DNA from 2 places in the Paenibacillus sp. FSL R7-0179 genome. Region 1 is predicted to be linked to the other one. Evidence: predicted binding sites of a transcription regulator. Region 1 holds the regulator's gene; the other holds the start of a gene.
What was found. The regulator Rex, encoded in region 1, represses fermentation and respiration genes when NADH is low (regulators of the CRP and FNR family bind a similar motif). The targets are predictions, from matches to a motif close to TTGTGAAATATTTCACAA.

Region 2: the regulator Rex is predicted to act here: its motif matches at 4,311-4,328, upstream of MKX63_RS06730 (formate/nitrite transporter family protein).

What each region holds. Positions count from the first base shown of each region.
Region 1 is NZ_JBBOCC010000001.1:3,742,872-3,750,540, forward strand. Features, by position in the region: gene MKX63_RS16500 (tetratricopeptide repeat protein) at 1-575, shown strand, start outside; gene dinG (ATP-dependent DNA helicase DinG) at 691-3,552, shown strand; gene MKX63_RS16510 (redox-sensing transcriptional repressor Rex) at 3,692-4,342, shown strand; gene MKX63_RS16515 (amidohydrolase) at 4,332-5,633, shown strand; gene MKX63_RS16520 (cell wall elongation regulator TseB-like domain-containing protein) at 5,663-6,184, shown strand; gene MKX63_RS16525 (aminoglycoside adenylyltransferase domain-containing protein) at 6,468-7,238, shown strand; gene MKX63_RS16530 (hypothetical protein) at 7,507-7,669, shown strand, end outside.
Region 2 is NZ_JBBOCC010000001.1:1,530,859-1,538,527, reverse strand. Features, by position in the region: gene MKX63_RS06745 (MOSC domain-containing protein) at 392-1,054, opposite strand; gene MKX63_RS06740 (GNAT family N-acetyltransferase) at 1,044-1,568, opposite strand; gene MKX63_RS06735 (MFS transporter) at 1,630-2,841, opposite strand; gene MKX63_RS06730 (formate/nitrite transporter family protein) at 3,383-4,210, opposite strand; gene MKX63_RS06725 (FAD-dependent oxidoreductase) at 4,511-5,875, opposite strand; gene MKX63_RS06720 (formate--tetrahydrofolate ligase) at 6,435-7,669, opposite strand, start outside.

The DNA.
Region 1 (7,669 bases):
CTGCGGAGGGTGCCCGCCGAAGCGATCTTTTATCCAAGTATAATATGCTCCACCGAATCAGTGATACTGTAATGGATGAGTGGCTGCTCTTCGCCGAGAAGCTGAGCGAGTTCCGGGAACAGGCCGATTTCCAGACTCCGCCGGAGGAATTGCCGGAGGAGGAAGCGCCCGAGCTTGCGATGGATGCTTTTGTCAGGGGCCAGGGCTATTACAAGCTGCTGATGTACCGCAAGTGCATTGAACAGTTCAGGGAGGTTACGGCTAAGTATCCGGACAGCCTCGCTGCCCGCCTGTATTTGGCTATGGCTTATCTGCAGGAGGGAGAAGGCGACACCGCCTGGGGACATCTGAACCACATGCTGGGCCTGATCCGTGAAGTGAAGCTGAAGGCAATGATCTATAATGCGCTGGGCTGTATCCGGGCTTCCCAGGAACGCTTCAATGAAGCCAGTGAGCTGTTCAGCCTGTCTCTGCTGCATGACCCGGATCTGCCGGAGCCGAATGTGAATCTGGAGGTATGCCGCAGGCGGGGCGGGAAGCTGGAGTTTGGCCATCAGCTGGTTTCGCTATTATAACTTATCCTCGGTTTCTTTAGGCGATGCGTCCCGTTTCCCGGGGTGTGCATCGCCTTTTTTCGTAACTTCTGTTATGCTGATAAAGAGTCTCAAGTGAAAGGGAATAGAACTTATAATGAAATTTGCCGTGCTTGATTTTGAAACTACGGGAACCCAATCTGTGGGAGAGATCATCCAGGTTGGCCTTGCCATTATAGAAGAAGACGGGACGATCTCCCGGGTGTATGGTTCCTACGTCAAGCCCGGAGCGCCAATTCCTCCTTTTATTACGGGCCTGACCGGAATTACAGACAGCGATGTACAGGATGCGCCGGAGCTTGATGAGATGATGATGGAGCTGGTGCCGCTGCTGGATGATGTGGTCCTTGTCGGACACAATGTAGCGTTTGATTTTCATTTTTTGCAGAATGCGCTGGACCGCTGCGGCTACCTGCCGTTTCAGGGGCGGATTCTGGATACGATCGATTTTCTCAAAATATGCTTTCCCTCGCTGAGCACCTATCAGTTAGGTGCGGTAAGCAGCCATTTCGGCATTACGCATGACCGTCCCCATCAGGCGGACAGTGATGCGCTTGCCACGGCTATTGTGCTGCTCAAATGTCTGGAAGAGCTGCACAGTCTGCCGCTGCTGACCATTCAGCGGCTGAATGAGCTGTTCGCAGACGAAGACAGTGATTTGGCCTGGTATTTCGACGGTCTGCTGCGGGAGCGGGAGATGGAGACCTTTCAGCCGGAAGGAGAGCTGAGCTTCTACCGCCAGCTTGCGCTGGCTGTGGGGGACTGGGCGGAGCTGGCTACGCCCCGGGAGGAAGGAAGCGTCAATCCGCTGGATAATATTACCTTTGAAGAGTATATGGAAGAGGTAACCCTGCGGCTGAAGGCTGTTCTTCCCCAGTATGAGAGCCGTGAAGCCCAGGAGCTGATGATCCATGAGGTCATTACAGCGCTTGAGCAGGACAAGCATCTGCTGATTGAAGCGGGAACCGGCACCGGTAAATCGCTGGGTTATTTGCTTCCGGCCATCTACCATAGTGTGAAAAGTGATCAGAAGGTGATGGTCAGCACTCATACCATTAACCTTCAGGACCAGCTGCGTGAGCGGGATATTCCGCTCTTGACCAGCGTTGTGCCGTTCCCGTTCAAGGCCTCCATCTTTAAGGGAAGAGGGCACTATTTGTGTCTTCGCAAGTTCGAGCATAGAATGAACAAAAAGGACTTTACAAGTCCAAGAGAAGAGGCCCTTACCGCTGCACAAATGCTCGTATGGCTGACCCAGACGACAACCGGCGATGATGAGGAGCTTAACTTAAGCGGACGGGGCGGCGATTTCTGGGAGACTGTAGCCAGTGATACCGACTCCTGCCTGGGACGCGCCTGTCCCTGGTTCCGCAAATGCTATTATCACCGCGCCAAGCATGAAGCCGGGATCTCCGATGTTGTGGTCACCAATCACTCCAAGCTGTTCGCAGATGTCAAAGCGGGGCATCAGCTTCTTCCTGCTTATGACCACCTTGTTATTGATGAAGCCCATCATTTGGAGGATATTGCCGGTAAGCATCTTGGTATGCAGATGAAATATTTCACATTCGCCCATACCCTCACCCGTCTCTACAAGGATAGCCGGAGCGGGCAGCTGCCTGCCCTCCGTCAGAGTCTGCAGTCTTCAGGCAGTGAGCAGGCCTCCGAATGGAGCGGTGTGATCGACCGGATCTACCCCGATCTTCTGACGGTGAAGGAATCCTGGGATGCGCTCAGCGACCGGCTCTTCAGCCTGCTGCCCGAGCGCAGCGATGCCGGAGCCGGTGAAGCAGGCCAGCTGGTGGCGCGCCTGCAGCCGGGCAAGAAGCCGAAGGATTGGGAGGAGCTGGCCGCCCTTGAGAATACACTGAACCTCAGTCTAAGCGACATTATCCGCAAGGGTGACAAAATGCTCAGTGAGATGCGTGACACGGACAGCCAATCCTCCTCGGACAGTCTTGTGACTGATATCGGCGGGTTATTCAAGGATCTGGCATCCATTAGAGAGCAGATCCGCTTTTTCATGAGTCTGAACGATGAGAATATCGTGTATTGGCTGGAGGGAAGCGGTAATTATAAGGGGAAGTCTCTGCAAATGTATGCTGTTCCCGTTGATGTCAGTACCCAGCTCAGGGAGCTGTTCTTCGACAAGAAGAAGAGTATCATCCTGACCTCGGCCACCTTATCCGTGGATAAGTCCTTCCAGTTTATGATCGATAACCTGGGTCTTGGTGAAGCTGCGGAGCAGGGTCGTCTGATGACAGCGCTGCTTCCGTCACCGTTCAAATACAGGGAGCAGGCTCTGCTGGTTATTCCCCGCGACTTCCCGAGCGTCAAGGGAAGCATAGGGGATGCCCGCTTTGTGGACACCCTCGTTCACTCTCTTGCCGAGACTGCTGTAACCACGCGGGGGCGGATGCTGGTGTTGTTCACCTCCTATAAGATGCTTCGGCAGGTCTATGATCCGCTGAAGGAGGCGCTTGCCTCCCAGGATATCGCGGTGCTCGGACAAGGTGTGGAAGGCGGCAGCCGGAGCAAGCTGATCCGCCGCTTCCAGGACAGCCCGGCCTCGGTCCTGCTGGGTACCAGCAGTTTCTGGGAAGGGGTGGATATCCCCGGAGAAGCATTGACCTGTCTGGCGATTGTCAGACTGCCGTTCCAGCCGCCGAATCACCCGCTGGCAGAAGCGAAGTCGGAGCTGCTTCAGGCACAGAAGAAGAACCCGTTCATGAAGCTGTCCGTGCCGCAGGCTGTCATCCGCTTCAAGCAGGGCTTCGGGCGGCTGGTCCGCACGGCGCAGGACCGGGGCATCGTAATTGTGTACGATACCAGAGTCATTGAATCGCATTACGGAAAGTACTTCCTGTATTCACTCCCCGGTCCCAAGATGGAGCATATGCTCACCGAGCAGATGGTCCCGAGAATTGCCGAATGGCTGGAGGACGGCGGGGTTTCCTAATTCATCTGCTATTGCTATTATTAATAAGTCATGATAAACCTGAAGATCCGTTCCCGCCCTGTCCTGCCGCTCCGGCAGGCGGGGGGGCACGGTTGCTATAATTGTAAGGGTCTAACACAACTTTTAAGGAGGAGAATACATGAAATCGGATAAAATATCGGAGGCCGTCGTGCGCAGGCTCCCAGTGTACCTGCGTTTCCTGAACGATCTCCAAAAACGTGAAATTTCCACAGTCTCTTCTCAGGAGCTGGGCCAGAAGCTTGATCTGAATCCCGCCCAGATCCGTAAGGACCTCGCTTATTTCGGTGATTTCGGCCGAAAGGGCATCGGCTACGATGTATCCTATCTGATTGAGAAGATCCGCCATATTCTCAAGCTTGATCAGCAAATTAATGTTGCACTGGTTGGAGCCGGTAATCTCGGTCATGCCTTGTCTAACTATAACGCTTACTTGAAGGATACGATGAAGATTACTGCGATCTTCGATGCCTACCCGCCGAAGGTGGGCCAGCAGATCAACTCGCTGGTTGTGCAGCCGATGGAGGAGCTGAGCGATACCATCCGCTCCCAGGGCATCCGGATCGGGATTATTACCGTACCTGACAGCGAAGCCCAGAATGTAGCTGATATTCTTGTGGACTCCGGCATCGAGGCGATTCTGAACTTCGCACCGGTTATTCTCAAGACGCCTGCCAATATCCGGATTCATGCCGCAGATTTCACCACAGATCTGCAGAGCCTGGCCTATTATTTGCATGATGGAAAGGATGAGGCTGAAGATGAGCAGTAAGATCACGATAATCAAGAACGGGCACTTTCTGGTTCCGGGCAGCGATAAGCCGGTTCTGAGCGGGTATATGACCCTGGCGAATGATCTGATTACTTACATAGGTGAAGCTGAGCCGGTAGTGGAGGCTGGCGCCCAGGTCGTAGACGGCAGCCGTCTGCTGTTCATGCCGGGACTGGTCAATACCCATGGACATACGGCCATGTCGCTGCTGCGCGGATACGGCGATGATATGGTGCTTCAGACTTGGCTGCAGGAGAAGATGTGGCCGATGGAAGAGAAATTCACTGGTGATGATGTATATTGGGGAACCTCTTTGTCCGTGCTGGAAATGCTGAAGGGCGGCACAACCACCTTCCTCGATATGTATGATCATATGGACCGTGTTGCGGAAGTAACAGAGCAATCCGGTATTCGAGCGGTGCTAATGCGCGGCGTGATTGGGCTGTGTCCGGAAGAGGTGCAGCAGGCGAAGCTCGCTGAAGCGGTTGCTTTTGCCCGTAACTGGCACGGCAAGGCTGACGGCAGAATCACTACCATGCTCTCGCCGCACGCCCCGTACACCTGTCCTCCAGAGTTTTTCATGAAGTTCGTGGAGGCTGCGCATGATCTGGATCTGCCGATGCATACCCATATGTCCGAGACGCGCCATGAAGTGGAGCAGAACGTGGCCGACTACGGTCTTCGTCCAGTCGCGCATCTGGAGAAGCTGGGAATGTTCACCCGTCCTTCGCTCATTGCCCACGGGGTTCATCTGAACGATGAGGAGATCGGGATTCTGGCCCGCTATAATGTTGGTGTGTCGCATAATCCCGGCAGTAACCTGAAGCTGGCCAGCGGGGTTGCACGTGTTCCTGAGCTGCTGAGAGCCGGGGTTAAGGTCTCCCTGGGTACAGACGGCGCTGCTAGTAACAATAACCTGGATATGTTTGAAGAGATGAGGCTGGCGGCTCTGATCCATAAAGGCGTAAGCGGTGATCCTACAGCCGTACCGGCTCCTGAGGCGCTGCTGATGGCTACGGAGTACGGGGCGCAGTCTGTTTTCCTGAGCGGGGTAGGCCGGCTTGCAGCAGGGATGAAGGCCGACTTCATCGCGCTGGATATTGATCAGCCTCATCTGCTGCCGCATACCGATCTGCTCTCCCATGCCGTCTATTCGGCAAGCGCCAAGGATGTAGAGCATGTATGGGTGAACGGCCAGCAGGTAGTGAAGCATGGACAATGCCTGACACTGGATGAAGAAGCTATCCGCCGCAAAGCACAGGAGACGTTCGAGAGCCTGCTTAAACGGTAATTCAGGGGAACGGGAAAGGAAACAGTGTGGTGAAGAAGAAGAGGAGAAAATGGATCTGGCTGGGGATTACCGTGGTGCTGCTCCTTCTGTTCGGACTAAGCCAGTTCTATGCCTACATTATGAAGGACCAGTGGAACGAGCGGAGTGAAGCCAAGGAGCTGGCCCGGGCGCGAGCCGGACTGACAGAGGTAACCAAGGCCCAGAAATCCGTCTGGAATGACAATGAGATCTACTGGGTGCTGACCGGTAAAAATGAAGCGGGGACCGAGCTGATGGTGTGGGTCCGTTTCACCTTGGAGGGCAAGCCTGCCGGAGGCGACAACGGCCTGTATGCCGAAGAGCTGAGCAAAGGCACCTCGGAAGAGAAGATGCGCGAAATCATAGCCGCACAGCTGCCGGACGTTAAGATTGAACGGCTGCTGCCCGGTGTATATAACGGGGAATATGCCTGGCAGCTATTTTACAAAAAAGACGGGCGATTCTATTACAACTTTTACCGCTTCAAGGATGGCAGCGCCATCGGTGAAGGGTACAGTCTGCCGAACCGTTAAGCTAAGGACTCAGCGGCAGAACTAAATTGCGGAGGAACAGATGATCTGTTCTTCCGTTTTTTTTGTATCCATCATGTTGAAAATAATCTGGAGCTGTTCTTGGACTGGTGGCAGACGGTCACGGGGCAACACCGCTGTATTGTCAGGGTATTCTTCTTGGGGCGGAACTGTGGCTAAATGGAGATATATGGTTTGAGATACATCGATGAATATACTTGAATTGATATACTGATTGTATACCTCGAATGCTATCGCCAACATACATAAATGTCTCTCAAGGAGGATGATTGAATTGGAAGTTTTAGCATATTTGGATCAGGCAGTGGATTTGTTTAAGGAAGAGCTGGGGGAGAATCTGTCGGGGATTTATCTGCACGGCTCCCTGGCGATGGGTTGTTTTCACCCGGATTCAAGCGATATTGATCTGCTGATTGTCGTAGAGGACAAGCTGCCAGCAGAGGTCAGTCAAAGACTTGCCGGGCGTATCGTAGCCTTTCATGACAGTCTGCCGAATAAGCGCGGAGTTGAACTGTCTATCGTCCTGAAGACATACCTGCACAATTTCGTGTATCCTACGCCGTTTGAATTTCACTTTTCAGAAGCTCATTTAGAGCGGTATAGAACCGATGAGAATTATCTGTGCGGCGGGTTTGAGGATGCTGATCTGGCGGCACATTTTGCAGTAGTCTACCATCGCGGGTTTATCTTGTACGGGGAACCGATCCGCGAGGCCTTTGCGCCGGTAGACCGCAGGTATTATCTGGATTCTATTATCCGGGATATCGATGATGCGCAGCAGAATATAGGGAATGCTCCACTCTATTACACCCTGAATCTATGCAGGGTACTCTACTATGTGCAGGAAGGTCATGTCTCTTCCAAGAAGGAGGGCGGGGAGTGGGGACTGCAGCATTTGCCGGAACGCTATCACGGGCTGCTGAGACGGTGTCTGAAGGAATATAGCGGTGCGGCCGTCGCCGATGGCTATGAACCGGAGCAGTTAACTGATTTTGCGGAATTTATGATGGCTGAAATTGGCGTTAGCCGGATGTAGGGGACACCGGAATATGAATGTAGCAGCGGCATTTCAGGCTATGAATCTGAGCTGCCGTTTTTTCATGCCGCATGAAACATCCAGAAATTAGTATCAAAAATTTTAAATATATTCACAACTTTATGTAAAATCGTATATACACCTGTGATATACTACTACTTGTATTAAGACATGCTTAAGAGCATGTCAGTCTCGGATGGGCGCTAGACACGCTGGATGGTCTTTATTATAGAGTTATGCTCGGTCATTATTGAGAGGAGGACGTTTCTTGAAACTGCGTCTTATGCCTGTGCTGCTAACGTCTCTGCTGTCTGCTGCATTATTGTTTGGTGGCTGGTATTCTTACCGTCAATTCGCGGTGCAGGAGCCGCTGCAGAAGCTGGTATCATCCTACGAGGGAGTGAAGGATTCCCATATTACTATTAAACGCA
Region 2 (7,669 bases), 2.2 Mb from region 1:
ACGGCTTCGTTTCTGCTATCACGGACATGTATAAGGCAGAGCAACAAGAACAGCTATAGAGCATAAAAGGCAAGCTGTGCGCTAACCGGAAGTAGTTGGATTTTGTGCACTTGCTGAAGAACGATTTGCCTGGGTGCGAACAATAGTTGGATAATCAACACTTAAGTGAACACATTTCGTCTAACAGAGCTCAAACTAACTATTTTAGTTGCTCTTTTTCCACTTGTTTTCGGTTATTTGCCAGAAGTAGGCGAGTTAAGATACGTTTTTCCACTTATTTACTTGAAAGGCGGGTTGAGGGCGGCGGAGCGGCAGAGTGGCATGTGCAGGTGTGGAGTGGAGAGGGACGAATGCCCCAGTTCCCACCCCGTACCGCTTCCCCTTCACCACCCTAGCTCTCCGCCGCATCCAGCCAGCCCCGGAACCGCTCCCGGAGGCCAGCTGCAAGGCTCTCCAGTCCGGCGAGCTCCGCGAGTCCGGTGTGATCCTTGCGCCCGTGCTCCATCGAGTACAGGACCTGTCTCACCGGGATACGGCCTGCTCCGCTCGCAAGCTTCACAATCCGGTCCCCGGCTGCCAGGCTGCCTTCACGCAGCACGCGGAGGTAGAAGCCGCTGTAGCCGGTAGACAGCACCTGGGCCGGCATATCTGCCGGTCCATGCTTTTGCGTAAGCTTGAAGCACGGGAAGCGCGGCTGGCTCACCTCCAGCAGGGCTGTACCGATCTCGAAGATATCCCCGATACATACCTCGGTCTCCAGCAATCCGCGCGCCGTGATATTCTCGCCGAAGGCGGAAGACTCCAGCTTCCGGCCAAGCCGCTCCTCCCAATGGGCATAATGCTCCACCGGATAGACGCAGACTGCCTTGTCAGGGCCTCCATGGTTGACCAGATCCGCTTGCCCGTCCCCGGTGAACCCATTCGCCCGAAGTGCAAGCGGCCCGGCAACCGGCAGCTTGTAGATTCCGGTGTCCAGCGGCTTGCCGCGGTAGTCCACCGTCTTCGGCTTGCCTACATTCAGCGAGACAACTTGCATCTTCAGTTCAGTCTCCATCCCCTTCTCCTCCCGTCAGCCAGCAGCTCATGAATACTTCATCTACATAACGTCCGCTTAAGTAGAATTCCTCCCGCAGCCGTCCCTCTTCCTCGAACCCGCATTTGCGGTAGAACTGCAGCGCCGGTGTATTGCAGGACAGCACACGCAGCCGCAGCTTGCGGATGCCGTGCTTCGCGGCATGGCGCTTGATCTCTGCGATCAGCCGCGTGCCTACACCCAGCCGCTGAAAGTGCGGGTGCACCGCGATATTCACCTCGCATACATGTCGGTTGCTCTCCATCCCGCTGGGACAGCCGAAGCCGACATAACCGCATAGCTCCCCGTCCTGTAAGGCCACCAGCTGGGAGCCGGGCGGCGCATGCAGCAGATAGTCCTCCCGCGAGCGCCACATCAGCGGACCCGGGGTTGTATTCTCTGTCCAGATCATATTATCCAGCACGATCAGCTCACGGGCATCCCTGATTTCGGAGGGCCGGATCAGCAGCGCAGCATCTCTGTTAATTGGTTGCATTATTTATACACCCCTTGCCTTACTAAGCATATAGTAAAAGGTTTAGTTCCAGCGTGAACGATTATGCAGTCCTGCGCTCAGGCAGAACGGCTGCACGGTTCATATAGGCGTGCAACGCGAAGAACCCAACGGACAGCACAGCCATGCCGCAAGCGAGCCAGCCGGTTGGCGCAAGACCGCCCCTGTCGAACTGAATGCCCATCAGATATGGCCCGATGACACGGCCGATTGCGCCGATTCCGCCGCTAAGTCCGAGATAGAACGGTGCGCTGCGCTGGGCATGCTCCGAGATGAAGGAAGGCATCGCTGGAGAGATCAGCATCTCCCCGAGGGTAGCCAGCACCATGCCCAGCAGCATCCCCGGATAGCTTGGCATCATTAGAATTACAGCATACCCGCTCAGGTAAAAGACGGCGCTTGCTGTCATCTGCGCGGTTGACGTCTGCGCGAACCCGCGCTTGATCAGGCTGACCAGCGGCTGCGCCGCGAAGATCAGTACGCCGTTCAGCGTCCAGAGGAAGCCGTATAGCTGCTTCGACCAGCCTTCCGAGATAATGAACGGCGAGACTCCGCTGTTCCAGATCGAATTGCCGATCAGCAGGAACATTGAACCCAGCGCCATGAACAGATAGATGCGTATATGGCCGAGAAGTCTCCAGCCGGACACTTCATTCTGCGGCTGTTTTTTAACGGCTTGGCCCTGAGCCGGTGCCGCTCCTACCTTGCGCAGATAGACGAAGAAGAATCCGGCAAATACGGCCGAGGTGACCCCGTTGAGCACAAAGCTCAGCATATAATTGCCCAGGAAGCCGCTCAGCGAAGTTCCCAGGGCTACCCCTATATTATTGGCAACATAGATGATATTGAACAGCTCTGCGCGCTGCTCTGCGAACCGGAAGCCGATAAAGGCCTGAATGGCCGGGAGGGAGAGGGAGTTGAACAATCCCATCAGCCCCATCACGATAATGAATACGCTCCAGCTTCCGCTCGCCCACGGAAGGGCAAACAGCGTCAGAGCATTCATGGCCAGAGCGCCGACAATCAGGCGGTTGACCCCTACCTTATGGTAGAGCGAACCGCCCAGCAGCTGACCGGCAATCCCGCCAAGCGACTGCACCAGCAGAACGATTCCCGCGTCCTTCATACTGCGTCCCAGTTCATCGAATACATACATTGTAACCAGCGGCCACATCAGCGCACTGCCGGTAGCATTAATAAGACTGGCAATCAAGAATACTTTAATTTCCTTCGGATAGGCCTGCATAAATCTCATATCTTGTCTGTCATCCCCTGTAACATAGCTGTCATTAATCCATCCAGTATCATCCCAACACAGGGGGCAGGGCAAGTATTCGCGTTAATGCTGTATCGCGGCAAACCAGGGAATTATTCTATTGAAAATCAATTCCGTCTTCACCGCCGCCAGCGATATTAATATTCTATAACCCGCTCTTTCTCACGTAAACAAAAATACCTTGCCGGCACTGATTCGTTCCCCGGAACCCGGGGTAATGATCCATATGAAACACTCCCTATTTTATTCACCGTGAGATCCGATTTCGTTCCCCCGAATCGGATTGCACGGTGAATTTTGTTTAAATATAAGAATTTATAAGTCTTACTCTATAAATTATCCTTTTAAAAGGACGGCAAAGCCGTTTCCACTTGTGTCGGGAGAATGATTCTGTTATATTCACGCAAAAACACTCCCTGTCTCTGCGAATCCCTTGAAGCAGGGTACCGAGAAGCAGGAAGTGCTTAGGCCAAGCTATGTTACAATCCGGCGATATACACCGGGTCAGGTCCGATAATGATTAAGCGTGTTTCTTCAAGCCAGCAGCAGGGACGCCTGCAGCCGAGTTCACTGCTCCCGGCTCCTTGCGCAGATAGGCCATCCAGTACGCAGCAGCCACGAAGATCGCGCCGCCCGTCAGATTGCCCAGCCAGACCGGAACGAAGTTGGCCGCATACTGGCCCCAGGTGAAATGTCCTTCGAAGATTGCAGCAGGGATAAGGAACATGTTAGCTACAACGTGCTGGAAGCCGATGGCCACAAACGCCATGGTCGGGAACCAGATACCGAGGATTTTGCCGCTGAAATTGTCAGCCCCGTACGACAGCCATACCGCCAGCGCGACGAGCCAGTTACAGCCGATCCCGGAGATAAAAGCCTGCAGGAACGTAGCATCGATCTTATGCTCCGCCATGCTTACCAGCTTCTCCAGATACACACCATCTGATGTAAGGCCAACGATGTGACCGAAGAAGTACGCGACGAACAAGGCACCGGCCAGGTTGCTGAGCGTGATCAGCACCAGATTCTTCATCACTTCCCAGAACGAGATCTTCTTCGCAATGAATGCCAGCGGCACCGCCATCATATTGCCTGTCAGCAGTTCCCCTCCGGCAAGCAGCACCAGAATGAGTCCAACCGGGAACACCGCAGCCCCGATGAAGTTAGCAATGGACCCCCACTCGGCAGGTGCACCGGCAATGACACGAATATCCAGCAAAAATCCGAGCGCGATAAACGCTCCTCCCAGAAAACCGAGAATGAGTACAGTGCTAAGCGGATTGTGTGCCTTCTTGACTCCGTTCTCTACCGTAACTTCAGCGATTCCCTGCGGTTTGTTATAAGCCATGATTCCTATCCCCTTCTAATTACTTAAAATTTGTTCCTTTATGCCATTGTAACGTGATCCTAATCACATTTACGTGATAAAAATCACTATCCGAAAAACCAAGTGAAAGTTTTCACTGACATGTCAAATTTACCATAAAAGCTGGCGGCATGGTATATTTTTTCATCCCCGAGCTACTATTGCAGAACAAAATGCCTGCGGCATCCCCTTCGTGATCGGTTTTTCGACCACATCCGGCCCACACGCCTCTGCCGTACCCAAAAAAAGAGCCCTAAGCGGGCTCCGGCAAAATGTTAGCTTTTATACATGTACAGGTTCTTTGACTGGAGCCGGTTTCGGCAGAGCCTGAAGGCCTGCGGTGTTCAGGAAGTTCCAAGGCTTGTTGTAATGCGGCTGGAAGAAGAAGTCGATGAAGGCCAGCTGGTCAACGGTCATCTTATTCTGGATGCAGACCGATACGGTATTGATCGACTGCGTCAGATCCATCTTGGACATAATCTGCGCGCCCAGTATGCGGCGGGTGGCACGGTCAAAGACCACTTTTACCTGAACCTGCTCGAAGGTCGGCATGAACTCCGGACGGTAGTTGTCGATCAGCATCACACTCTCCGTATCCATTCCCTCGGCTGCAGCCGCCTCTTCCGTCAGTCCGGTTCCGGCAATATTGTCCTCATAGATCTTGATGCCCGATGTTCCTTGCGTACCCATGTAAGGGATCGTATTCGAGACCAGATTGCGGGCGACCAGCGTTCCCATGCGCACTGCGTTGGTGGCCAGCGGGATATACGCGTGTTTACCAGTAGGATTGTAATGAATCGCGCAGCTGTCACCGGCAGCATAGACATCCGGCAGGCTGGTCTGCATATAATCGTTCACCATAATCGCGCCGTTCGGCAGCATATCCACTTGACCCTTCAGCAGGTCAGTATTCGGACGGAAGCCAATGCAGAGAATCACCAGATCCGTCTCATGCTCACCCTTGCTCGTAATCACCTTGGTCACTCTGCCGTTCTCCCCTGCGAAGGAGGCGACCTTCTCGCCCAGCGCCAGCTTAATGCCGTGATCCTCAAGCGACTGCTGGATCGGTGCGGTGAACTCTTCATCGAGATATTTGCTCAGGATGCGGTCTTCCCCATCAATCAGCGTAACTTCCTTGCCGTTCATCTGAAAAGCTTCCACCAGCTCGACCCCGATATATCCGGCACCGACCACAGTAATTCTATTCACCTTCTGCGCTTCTTCGATAATGGTGTTGGAGTGATTGTAGTTTTTCGAGAGCAGGATGCCCTCCATGTCTATTCCTTCGAGCTTAGGCACGATCGGCCATGAGCCGGTTGTCATAATTAGTTTGTCATAAGTATCTTCCATTTCCTCGCCGGTCACGAGGTTGCGGGCTTTCAGCGTCCGGCGGGCGGTGTCAATGTTGATTACCTCATGGCGCATCTTCGTCTGCACACCCAGCGCAGCCAGCTGTTCCGGGGAGGAATAGAATAGTCCCTGCGGGTCCTTGACCACACCGCCAACGTATAAGGCAATGCCGCAAGACAGGAATGAGATATTATCGTTTCGCTCGTACACCGTTATTTGTGCATCCGGGTATAACTGTGCGGTATTTACTATGGCGGCCGTTCCGGCGTGGGTACATCCAATGACTGCTACTTTCATGATTTCTTCCTCCTCCAAGTTGAAAAGCTTATTTAGTAGGGCTTGTGTTTACATTTGTGATTGTTTTCACTTTATACATTGATTATATTGTGATATTTATCACATTACAAGTAGTTTTGTGATTTTTATCACAATGTTCACAATTTTAAATTTTAATAACTTTGGAGTTTCACCCCGTTATCCACTCCACTAGTACCGCCGATGCGCTCTTCAACCTTGGCTTAGTTTCCCCCGGAGGAGGGGCATTATGTCTGCCAGGAGCTGGAAACCGCAGGAGAGAGCTTGACTGAGGTGGCGAATCCCGGTCCCATTGTGATCGGTTTTTCGATTACATTCGGCTTACGCGACGCTCCCCGTCCATTTGTGATCGGTTTTTCGATTACATTTGGCCTATGCGGCGCTCCCGGTCCAATTGTGATCGTTTTTTCGCATACATTTGGTCCATGTGCCTGCGACATCTCCCATTGTGATTGGTTTTCCGCATACAAAATAGCCTCACCCTCCGCAGCATACCTGCGGTAAAGTGAGGCCACACTAGAACTATTAGCTCAGGGATGCCTTATTCCAGACCGGAAATTACGCCATCCTCATCCACCAGTATTCCTTCTGCCGCCGGCTTGGCGGGGAGGCCCGGCATCGTGACCATGTTGCCGGTGATCACTACAGCGAATCCCGCCCCGAGGGACAGGGTGATGTCCCGGACGCCCATGGTGAAGCCTTCCGGGGCTCCGAGCAGCCGGGGCTGATCCGAGAAGGAATACGGGGTTTTGGCCATGCAGACTTGAAGATGGTGCAGGCCCAGCCGGTCAATAATAGCTAGACTGCGCTTAGCGGCCGGAGAGAAGGCTACTCCAGCTCCACGGTAGATCTCCGTGACAATGCGGTTAATTTTGGACGGAATATCCAGATGGTCGTCATATAGCGGTGCGTACTGCACAGGCTCCTCCTGGTCCAGCAGCTTCAGCAGCTCCTTCGCCAGCTCCTGTCCGCCCGCGCTTCCCTCCGCCCATACCTTGGATACCGCAGCAGGTACACCCAGCCGCCTGCAAGCCTCCAGCACCTCATTCACTTCAGCAGGGGCATCCCCTTCAAAATGATTCAGCGCCACCAGCACAGGCACGCCGAACTTGCGCAGATTCTCAATATGCCGCTCCATATTGGACAAGCCGGAGAGCAGCGCCGGCCGGTTGCCCTCATACAGCTCTTCCTTGCGGACACCGCCGTTGTATTTGAGCGACTTCACCGTAACCACCAGGACAGCCGCAGCAGGAGCAAGCCCCGCCTGGCGGCATTTGATGTCCATGAATTTCTCCGCGCCCAGGTCCGCGCCGAAGCCTGCCTCGGTCACCACCACATCGCCCAGCTTCAGCGCGTAGCGGGTTCCGATCACACTGCTGCAGCCGTGGGCAATATTGGCGAACGGGCCGCCATGCACAATGACCGGGGTTCCTTCCAGCGTCTGCACCAGATTCGGCTTCACCGCCTCCTTCAACAGCGCAGTCATCGCCTCCACAGCTCCAATTGCCTGGGCGGTTACCGGTTGTCCTGCATGGTCATACCCGACCAGAATACGGCTAAGCCGCTGCTTCAGATCCGTAAGGTCGCTGCACAGGCAGAGCACGGCCATAATCTCCGAGGCTGTTGTAATCTGAAAACCGCTCTCCCGCACAGTTCCGTTGCCGTCACCAATGCCGGTCACAATATTCCGCAGGCTGCGGTCATTCATATCCATAACGCGTTTCCAGACGATCCGCTGCGGATCAAGCCCCAGGCTGTTGCCCTGGAACATATGAT